2 regions of the Microbacterium sp. gxy059 genome follow, and region 1 is predicted to be linked to the other one. Evidence: predicted binding sites of a transcription regulator. Region 1 holds the regulator's gene; the other holds the start of a gene.

Evidence for each region. Region 1 encodes HrcA, which represses chaperone genes, less so after heat shock. Its sites were predicted from a motif close to TTNGCACTCGNNNNNNNCGAGTGCNAA; they were not measured.
Region 2: a site for HrcA is predicted at 2,479-2,505, ahead of groES (co-chaperone GroES). Genes of this name have one in related genera too.

Annotation. Positions count from the first base shown of each region.
Region 1 covers NZ_JAMXWT010000005.1:74,232-78,642, forward strand. The annotation lists gene NHL53_RS04910 (16S rRNA (uracil(1498)-N(3))-methyltransferase) at 1-276, opposite strand, end outside; gene dnaJ (molecular chaperone DnaJ) at 278-1,387, opposite strand; gene hrcA (heat-inducible transcriptional repressor HrcA) at 1,464-2,498, opposite strand; gene hemW (radical SAM family heme chaperone HemW) at 2,584-3,804, opposite strand; gene NHL53_RS04930 (DUF1990 family protein) at 3,804-4,411, opposite strand, start outside.
Region 2 covers NZ_JAMXWT010000029.1:1,551-5,961, forward strand. The annotation lists gene rarD (EamA family transporter RarD) at 1-838, opposite strand, end outside; gene NHL53_RS13455 (mechanosensitive ion channel family protein) at 880-1,977, opposite strand; gene groES (co-chaperone GroES) at 2,094-2,390, opposite strand; gene NHL53_RS13465 (class I SAM-dependent methyltransferase) at 2,533-3,732, shown strand; gene NHL53_RS13470 (ABC transporter ATP-binding protein) at 3,743-4,411, opposite strand, start outside.

The DNA.
Region 1 (4,411 bases):
GTCGCGGTCGCCCTTCGCGAGGGCCTGGGCGAGCAGGACGCGGGGCCGCGGGGCGCCGCGCTCCTCGCGCGACGCGACGCGGAGGACGACGCGCCCCCGCTCGACCTCCTCGACCTCCCCCGTCAGCCACGCCCCCGCGCCGTCGGTCGCGGTGACCCGCTCGCCGACGCGCACGCGGCGCACCGACGCCGCGTGGTGGGCCTCCGCGCCGGTGAGCACAAGGACATCGCCCGGCGAGGCGGTCGCGGCGCCGGCGTCGACGAAGTGCAGGGCCACGTCAGGCGCGGAACCGGTCGCGGAGCTTCGAGAAGAGCCCCTGCTGATGCTCCGACAGGCGCGGCGCAGGCGCCTTCGTGCGCTTCGCGAGCTCCTCGACGAGGTGGCGCGTCTTCCCGTCCACCTTCGTGGGCGTCACGACCTGCACCGCGACCCGGAGGTCCCCGCGCTTCTTCGAGCGCAGCCCGGTGATGCCGCGCTCGGGGATCCGCTGGATGTCTCCCGACTGCACGCCGGGGCGCACCTCGAGATCGACCGCGCCGTCGAGGCCGTCGATCGAGGCCTTCGCGCCGAGGATCGCGTCGGTCATCGACACCTCGAGTGTCGCGAGGAGGTCGTCGCCGTCGCGGCTGAACACGGGGTGCGACTCGACCGTCACCTCGACGTACAGGTCTCCGTTGGGGCCGCCGGCGGGGCCGACCTCGCCCGAGCCCGGCAGCTGCAGGCGCAGGCCCGTCTCGACGCCCGCGGGGATGTCGAGGCCCACCGTGCGGCGCGAGCGCACGCGGCCCTGGCCGTGGCATCCCGGGCACGGGTGCGGGATCGTCGTGCCGTATCCCTGGCAGCTGCCGCAGGGCTGCTGCGTGACGACGTTGCCGAGGAGGCTGCGCACCTGGCGCTGCACGTGCCCCGTGCCGCCGCAGACGTCGCACCGCTCGGGCTGCGTGCCGGGCTGGCAGCAGGATCCCTGGCAGGTCTCGCAGAGCACGGCCGTGTCGATCTCGACCTCGCGGTGCGTGCCGAAGACCACGTCGCCGAGCTCGAGCGAGATGCGCACGAGCGCGTCCTGCCCCCGCTCGCGCCGGGAGCGCGGGCGGCCGGCCCTGGCGCCGCCTCCGGCCGCGCCGAAGAAGGCCTCGAACACGTCGCCGAAGCCCCCGAAGCCGCCTCCGCCGAAGCCGCCCTGGTCGCCGCCCATGTCGTAGCGGCGCCGCTGCTCGGGATCGCTCAGCACCTCGTACGCGTGCGTGACGCTCTTGAACTCCTCCGCCGCCTCGGGGCTCGGGTTCACGTCCGGGTGCAGGCGCCGCGCGAGGCGGCGATACGCCTTCTTGATCTCGTCATCGCTCGCCTCGCGCGAGACGCCCAGTACCTCGTAGTGGTCTGCCACAGTCGCCTTTCCGCAGGTCCTCTGCGTGTTCGTTCGATCCGGGTCCCGCCCGGAGCCTCGTGGACGCCGAACCGCCTCAGCGGCTCTCGTCCTCCTCCAGCAACCGGGTCAGGTAGCGGGCGACGGCGCGCGCCGCCGCCAGGTTGCGGGGATAGTCCATGCGCGTCGGCCCCATCAGGCCGACGCGGGCCGTGCCGACGGTCGCGTCGTACTCGCTCGCGATGATCGACGCCTCGCTCAGCCCGAAGGCGGCGTTCTCCCGCCCGATGCTCGCGGCCATGCCGCGCTCGTCGGACGACATCTCGCTCATGAGCCGCAGCAGCGTCACCTGCTCCTCGATCGCCTCGAGCAGCGGGTGGATGCTCCCGCGGAAGTCGTCCTCCCGGCGGGCGAGGGTCGCGGCGCCGGCCATCACGAGCCGGTTCTGCCGGAATCCCTCGAGTTCGTCGAGGATCGCGCTCGCGACCGCGCTCATCGCGACGTCGGCCGGCGTCTCCTGCGCGGCGTCCTCCCGGGCGCGGATCATCCGATCGGCCGCATCCGCCACCGGGATCCCGATGAGCAGAGGGAGCAGACGCAGGCGCATCGCCTCCACGCGCTCCTCGTCAACGGGCGCCTCCAGAGGGGTGATCCGCTGGGAGACCCGGCCCGTGTCGGTCACGACGATGACGAGCACGCGCCGCTCGTCGAGCAGCACGAGCTGCACGTGGGAGATCGCGGCCCGCGCGAACGACGGATACTGCACGAGCGCCACCTGCCCCGTCAGCTGGGTGAGCAGCCGCACGGTGCGGGCGAGGAGATCGTCGAGGTCCGCCGGGTCGGCGAGGAAGGCGGTGATGGCGCTGCGCTGCGCCGCGCTCAGGGGGCGCACGTCGGCGAGATGGTCGACGAACGCCCGGTACCCCTTGTCGGTGGGCACCCGGCCGGACGAGGTGTGCGGCTGGGCGATGAGGTCCTCGTCCTCGAGCATCGCCATGTCGTTGCGGATCGTGGCGGCGGACACCCCGAAGGCGTGGCGCTCGACGATCGACCGGCTGCCCACCGGCTCGTGCGTGTCGACGTAGTCCTGCACGATGGCTCGCAGCACCTGGAGACCCCGTTCGGTGACCATCTGCGCTCCTTCCCGTGCTGGCACTCGATGTCTCGGAGTGCCAATTCTATCGACTGTCCCGGCGCGGGCGCTGGGAGCGACCCGCTCAGTCCGTCAGGGCGCGCACGACCGCGTCGGCGAGGAGACGGCCGCGCAGCGTCAGCACGATGCGGCCCCGCACGGCGTCCGGCCCCTCGACGAGCCCGTCGGCGACGAGCCCCGCGACGGCGCGACGGGCCTCCCGCGACGGGAGCGCGTCGACCGGCATCCCCTCGCGGATCCGCGTCTCGAGCAGCACCCGCTCGAGGAGGCGCTGCGCGTCGTCCGGCGTCTCCCGTCCCGCGGCAGGGGACTCGCCGAGCGCCAGGCGCTGCGCGTACGTCGCCGGGTGCTTGACGTTCCACCAGCGCAGCCCCGCGACGTGGCTGTGCGCGCCGGGCCCGAACCCCCACCAGTCGGCGCCCCGCCAGTACGACAGGTTGTGGCGGGAGCGGTGCTCGACGCCGCGCGACCAGTTCGACACCTCGTACCACCCGAAGCCGGCCTCCCCGAGCAGACCGTCCGCGAGCTCGTACATCTCGGCCTGGAGGTCGTCGTCGGGGGCGGGCACCTCGCCCCGGTGGATCTGCCGCGCGAGCTTCGTGCCCTCCTCGATGATGAGCGCGTAGGCGGAGATGTGATCGGGCTCGTATCCGATCGCCGTCTCGAGCGACGCGCGCCAGTCGGCCAGCCCCTCCCCCGGCGCCCCGTAGATGAGGTCGACGCTCACGTCGAGCCCCGCGCTCCTCGCCGCCTGGACGGCCTGCCCGACGTTCTCGGGCGCGTGCGTGCGGTCGAGCGCGGCGAGCACGTGCGGCACGGCCGACTGCATCCCGATCGACAGGCGCGTCACGCCGGCCCGGGCGAGCTCGCCGACGACCGCGTCGGTCACCGTGTCCGGGTTGGCCTCGACAGTCACCTCGGCGTCGTCCGCGATCCCGAACGCGTCGCGCACGCCGTCGAGCATGCGCGCGAGGTCTCCCGCGGGCAGCAGCGTCGGCGTGCCTCCCCCGAAGAACACCGTGCGCGCCGGGCGCAGCGGACCGGCCTCGGCGAGCACGTCGCGGGCGAGGGCGATCTCCTGCAGGAGCGTGTCGGCGTACTGGTCCTGCCTCGCGCCCCGCAGCTCGGGGGCCGTGTACGTGTTGAAGTCGCAGTAGCCGCAGCGCACCCGGCAGAACGGCACGTGCAGATAGACGCCGAAGTCGGCGTCGGCCGACGGACGGATCCCGCCGGGCAGGCGGCCGTCGGACGGCGCGGGGTCGCCGAGCGGGAGAGCTCCCGCCATCAGGCGAACAGCGGGGAGACGGCGCGCAGGTACGCGGCGTTGAGCGCACGGCGCCGCCGCTTCACGAGCCCGCGGAACATCCGGTGCAGCGTGCCGACCGGACGATCGAACGCGCGCACCTCGAACCAGACCTCGTCGTCGTCGCGCCACTCGACCGACAGCGAGACCTCGCCGCTGACGCTCGTCGCGTCGACCGTGCCGAGCGCGAACGCCACGCGGCGCGGCTCCTCGGTGACGAAGATCACGCGGAAGTCGCCGTCGGTGCGCTTGCCGCGCTCGCGGGAGCGCAGGTGGGCGGTCGCGCCCGCGCTGACATACGGCACCCCGTCCTCGGTGAACCGCTGATCGCCGTCCGTGCTCGACGGGGCGATCGGGGTGCCGTCGGAGTCGAAGCTGACGCCCGTGTACTGCGGGCCGACGGGAGGGCGCACGTCGCTCAGCTCGAGCCCCGCGCCCGTGAGGACCCGCCACGCGAGCAGATCCTCGGCGGCCTTCCGGAAGCGCTCCTCGCCGCTGCCGATCCGCCACGCGTCGACGGCGGGGATGCTCTTCTCCGGCGGGAACTGCAGCAGGTCGGCCGCCTGGGAGGCGCCGACCGCCGCGTAGT
Region 2 (4,411 bases), on a different contig from region 1:
GAGGCATCTCCTCGCCCAGCAGGAAGACGCCGACGAGGAACTGCAGGATCGGGGCGACGAACTGCATGAGCCCGACCGTCGTCAGCGACACGCGGTGGGTCGCGGCGGCGAACAGCAGCAGCGGCACCGCCGTCGCGACGCCCGACAGCACGAGCAGCATCGCGTGGATCCCGCCGTGCTGTCCCATCGTGAGGCCGGTCGTCGCCGCGACGATCGCGAGCTGCGCGATCGCGACGGGCGTGAGCCACACCGTCTCCAGGGCGAGGCCGCTGACCGCGTCGACGTCTCCGCCCATCCGCTTCTTCACGAGCCCGTACAGGGCGAACGACGCGGCGAGGATCAGAGACAGCCACGGAACCCGTCCGTAGAACACGACGATCACGACGACCGCCGCGCCGGCGACCCCCACCGCGGCCCACTGCAGCGGGCGCACCTTCTCGTGCAGCACGAGCACCGCGAGCAGCACGGTCGCGATCGGGTTGATGAAGTATCCGAGACTCGCCTCGAGCACGTGGCCCGTCTGCGATGCGACGAGGAACGTCTGCCAGTTGACGTAGATGAGCACCCCCGCGAGCACGGTGCCGAGCAGGAGGCGCCGGGAGCGCAGCACCTGGCGCAGGCGCCCCCACAGCCGCATGGCCGTGATCAGGACGGCGCTCACCGCGAGCGAGAACAGCACGCGCCAGGCGAGCGTCTCCCAGGGACCGCTCGGCGCGAGCGCCACGAAGAACAGGGGCAGGAATCCCCACAGCAGATACGCGCCGAAGCCGAAGGCGAGGCCGGAGGGGCTGGTGCGCGGGGCGACGCCGTCGGGGATCGGCGCGGGGGCGGTGCTCACCGCACCAGCCTAGGACCGGCGGAGGGCGCCGGTGCGCGCCGTCACTCCGCGGGGCGCTCCACCGCGACCCGCTGGCGTGCGAGCTCGTGCGGCCGCTGCGAGGCGACGAACGCCATGAGCTTCTCGCGGACCTCGCAGCGCAGGTTCCAGAGCGCGTCGCCGTCGGCGGCGGTCATCGACGCGCGCAGCTGGGCGACGCCGCCGACCGCGTCGGTCACGACGAGGCCCCAGCTGCGGCGATCCCAGTCGGGCGAGCCGTCGACGATCGTCTCGAGCTCGCGGCGCACGGCCTCGACGTCGATCGTGAAGTCGGCCTCGAGATAGACCGTGCCGGTGAGCTGGGTCTGATTGCGGGTCCAGTTGATGTAGGGCGTGGTCGTGAAGTACGTGGACGGCAGCACGAGCCGGCGATCGTCCCAGATCTGCACGACGACGTAGGTGAGGGTGATCTCCTCGACGGTGCCGAACTGATCGGAGACCTCGACGGTGTCGCCGACCTTGAGCGCGTTCGAGAAGGCGAGCTGCAGGCCCGCGATGAGGTTGCCGAGGGTCGACTGCGCCGCGAGGCCGGCGACGATCGAGGCGACACCCGCCGAGGCGAGCAGCGACGCGCCGAACGTGCGGGCGCCGGGGATCGTCAGCAGCATCGCGGCGATCGTCAGCACCGTGACGAGCGCGATGACGAGGCGCCGGATCATGCGGATCTGCGTGCGCCGACGCCGCAGCGCGAACTCGTCGGCTCCCGCAGACGGGGGCTTCACCATGGCGGCGTCGACGAAGAAGATCAGCACCTTCGCGATGACCCAGCCGAAGACGGCGATGAGCGCGAGCGTGAGGCCGTAGTCGACCGAGGTGGTCAGATCCTCGAAGCCCTCGGGCATGAACGGCGCGAACGTCGCCTTCCAGCCGATGACCGTGAGGAGCCAGAACAGCGGCCTCGTGAACCGTCGCGAGATCGCCTCGAACGCGCGGTGCCTGCGCCCGAGGGAGCGCATGACCCGGCTGAACACCCAGGACACGACGAGGGCGAGCAGCAGCGTCGCCGCGAGGGCGACCGCCACCGCGATCCAGGCGGTCCACACGTTGCCGGAGACGGCGTCGGCGATGTCGGCGATGTCGTCGTCAATCTGTCCCTGCATGGCACCCACCCTAGGGAAGGCGCCCGACAATCCTCTGCGTCATCGATCACTCAGAGGAAATGCGGAACCCCCGGCCGCCGAGAGGCGACCGGGGGCTCCGCGAGCGGGACGAGCGATCAGCGCTCGACGACCGCGAGCACGTCGCGGGCCGAGAGCACGAGGAACTCGTCGGCCCCGAACTTCACCTCGGTGCCGCCGTACTTGCTGTACAGCACGCGGTCGCCGGTCGCGACGTCCAGCGGAACGCGGTTGCCGTTGTCGTCGATGCGGCCGGGGCCCACGGCCACGACCTCGCCCTCCTGGGGCTTCTCCTTGGCGGTGTCGGGGATGACGAGACCGCTGGCAGTGGTCTGCTCAGCCTCGACCTGCTTGATGACGATGCGGTCCTCGAGCGGCTTGATGGAAACCGACACGGTGTACCTCTGCTTTCCTGGACTGACAGAAGACGTAGGTTCTCGCACTCTCGGGGTGAGAGTGCTAATCGGAAGTCTAAGCGCCGAGCTGGCACTCGTGCAACGTGAGTGCCAATTCCGGCGCGGTGCCTACGCTGGGACGATGGAGAACGCCGAGCTCGACGCCCTGCTGACGCCCGAGGCCATGCGGCTGCTCGACGAGCTCGACCCCGTCGAGACCGCCGCAGACGTCGCCCGCTCCGTCTCCCGCCTGCGGGCGGCGGGGCACGGCCCCGACCTCGTCTCCGCGGTCGTCGGCCAGGTGAGGCTGCGGCAGCGCGCCGAGGCGAAGTTCGGTCGCTTCGCGCAGCGCATGCTGTTCACGCGAGCGGGCCTCGAGCAGGCCACGCGCATGAGCGTGTCGGCCCATCACGCGGGGCGGTTCGCCCGGGCCGGCATCGGCCGCGTCGCCGACCTCGGCTGCGGCATCGGAGGCGACGCCCTCGCCTTCGCCTCGCTCGGCCTCGGGGTGCTCGCCGTCGACGCCGACGAGGTCACGGCGGCGCTCGTCGCCTACAACCTCTCGCCGTTCCGCGGCGAGGGGCCCGGCGTCGAGGTGCGGCACGGCCGGGCCGAGCAGACGGACCTCTCGGGCGTCGACGGGGTGTGGCTCGACCCCGCGCGGCGCACGGGCGGGCACGGCGAGACCCGCCGCGTCTCCGCCTCCGACTACGCGCCGCCCCTCGACTGGGCCTTCGCGCTCGCCGCGCGGATGCCGACCGGGATCAAGCTGGGCCCGGCCCACGACCGCGATGCGCTCCCCGGCGACGCGGAGGCGCAGTGGATCAGCGTCGACGGATCCACCGTCGAGCTCGTGCTCTGGAGCGGGCCGCTCGCACGGGAGGGGGTGCGCCGCTCCGCGCTCGTGATCCGCGGCGACCGGGCGCACGAGCTCACGGCCCCGGCCGACGCCGAGGACGAGCCCGTGCGCGCGCTCGGCGCGTTCCTCCACGAGCCGGAGGGCGCCGTGATCCGCGCCCGCCTCGTCGGAGACGTCGCGCGCTCCCTCGGCGCGGGGCCGGTCGCGCCCGGCATCGCCTACCTCGCGGGAGACGCCGAGACGACGAGCCCGTTCGCGCGGTCCTTCCGGGTGCGCGAGGTCCTCCCCGCGGATCCGAAGCCCCTCGCGAAGGCGCTGCGGGAGCGCGGCATCGGCGCGCTCGAGATCAAGAAGCGGGGCGTCGACATCGACCCCGCCGCGCTGCGCCGGAAGCTGAAGCTGCAGGGGCCCGACTCGGCCGTGCTGTTCGTCACCCGCATCGAGGGGCGCCGTGCGGCGATCCTCGCCGACCGGATCGACTGACGCGGGTCGCTCAGCTCGTGCTCTGCTCCGCCCCGAGCGTGCCGAGGTACAGCGCCGTCACCTTCGGGTCGTGCAGCAGCTCCCTGCCCGTCCCCGTGTACGCGTCGCGCCCCTGGTCGAGGACGTAGCCGCGATCGCAGATCTGCAGGCAGCGGCGGGCGTTCTGCTCGACCATGATGCACGTCACCCCTGCCCGGTTGATCTCGCTCACCCGGATGAAGGCCTCGTCCTGACGCACGGGGGAGAGGCCGGCGGAGGGCTCGTCGAGCAGCAGGACCTTCGGGTCGATCATGAGGGCGCGCCCCATCGCGACCATCTGGCGCTCGCCGCCCGACAGCCCGCCTGCCCGCTGCTTCAGGCGCGGGGCGAGATCGGGGAACACTCCGGTGACGAACTCGACCCGCTCCGCGAACATCCTCGGCCTCTGGAAGACGCCCATCTGCAGGTTCTCCTCGATCGTCAGCGACGGGAACACGTTGTTCGTCTGCGGGACGAATCCCACGCCGCGCGCCACGAGCCGGTCGGCCTGGAGGTTCGTGATGTCCTCGCCGTCGAGCGAGATCGACCCGGCACGCACCCGCACCTGTCCGAAGATCGCCTTGAGCAGCGTCGACTTGCCCGCGCCGTTCGGCCCGATGATGCCGATCAGCTCGCCCTCGTCGGCCGTGAGGCTGCAGCC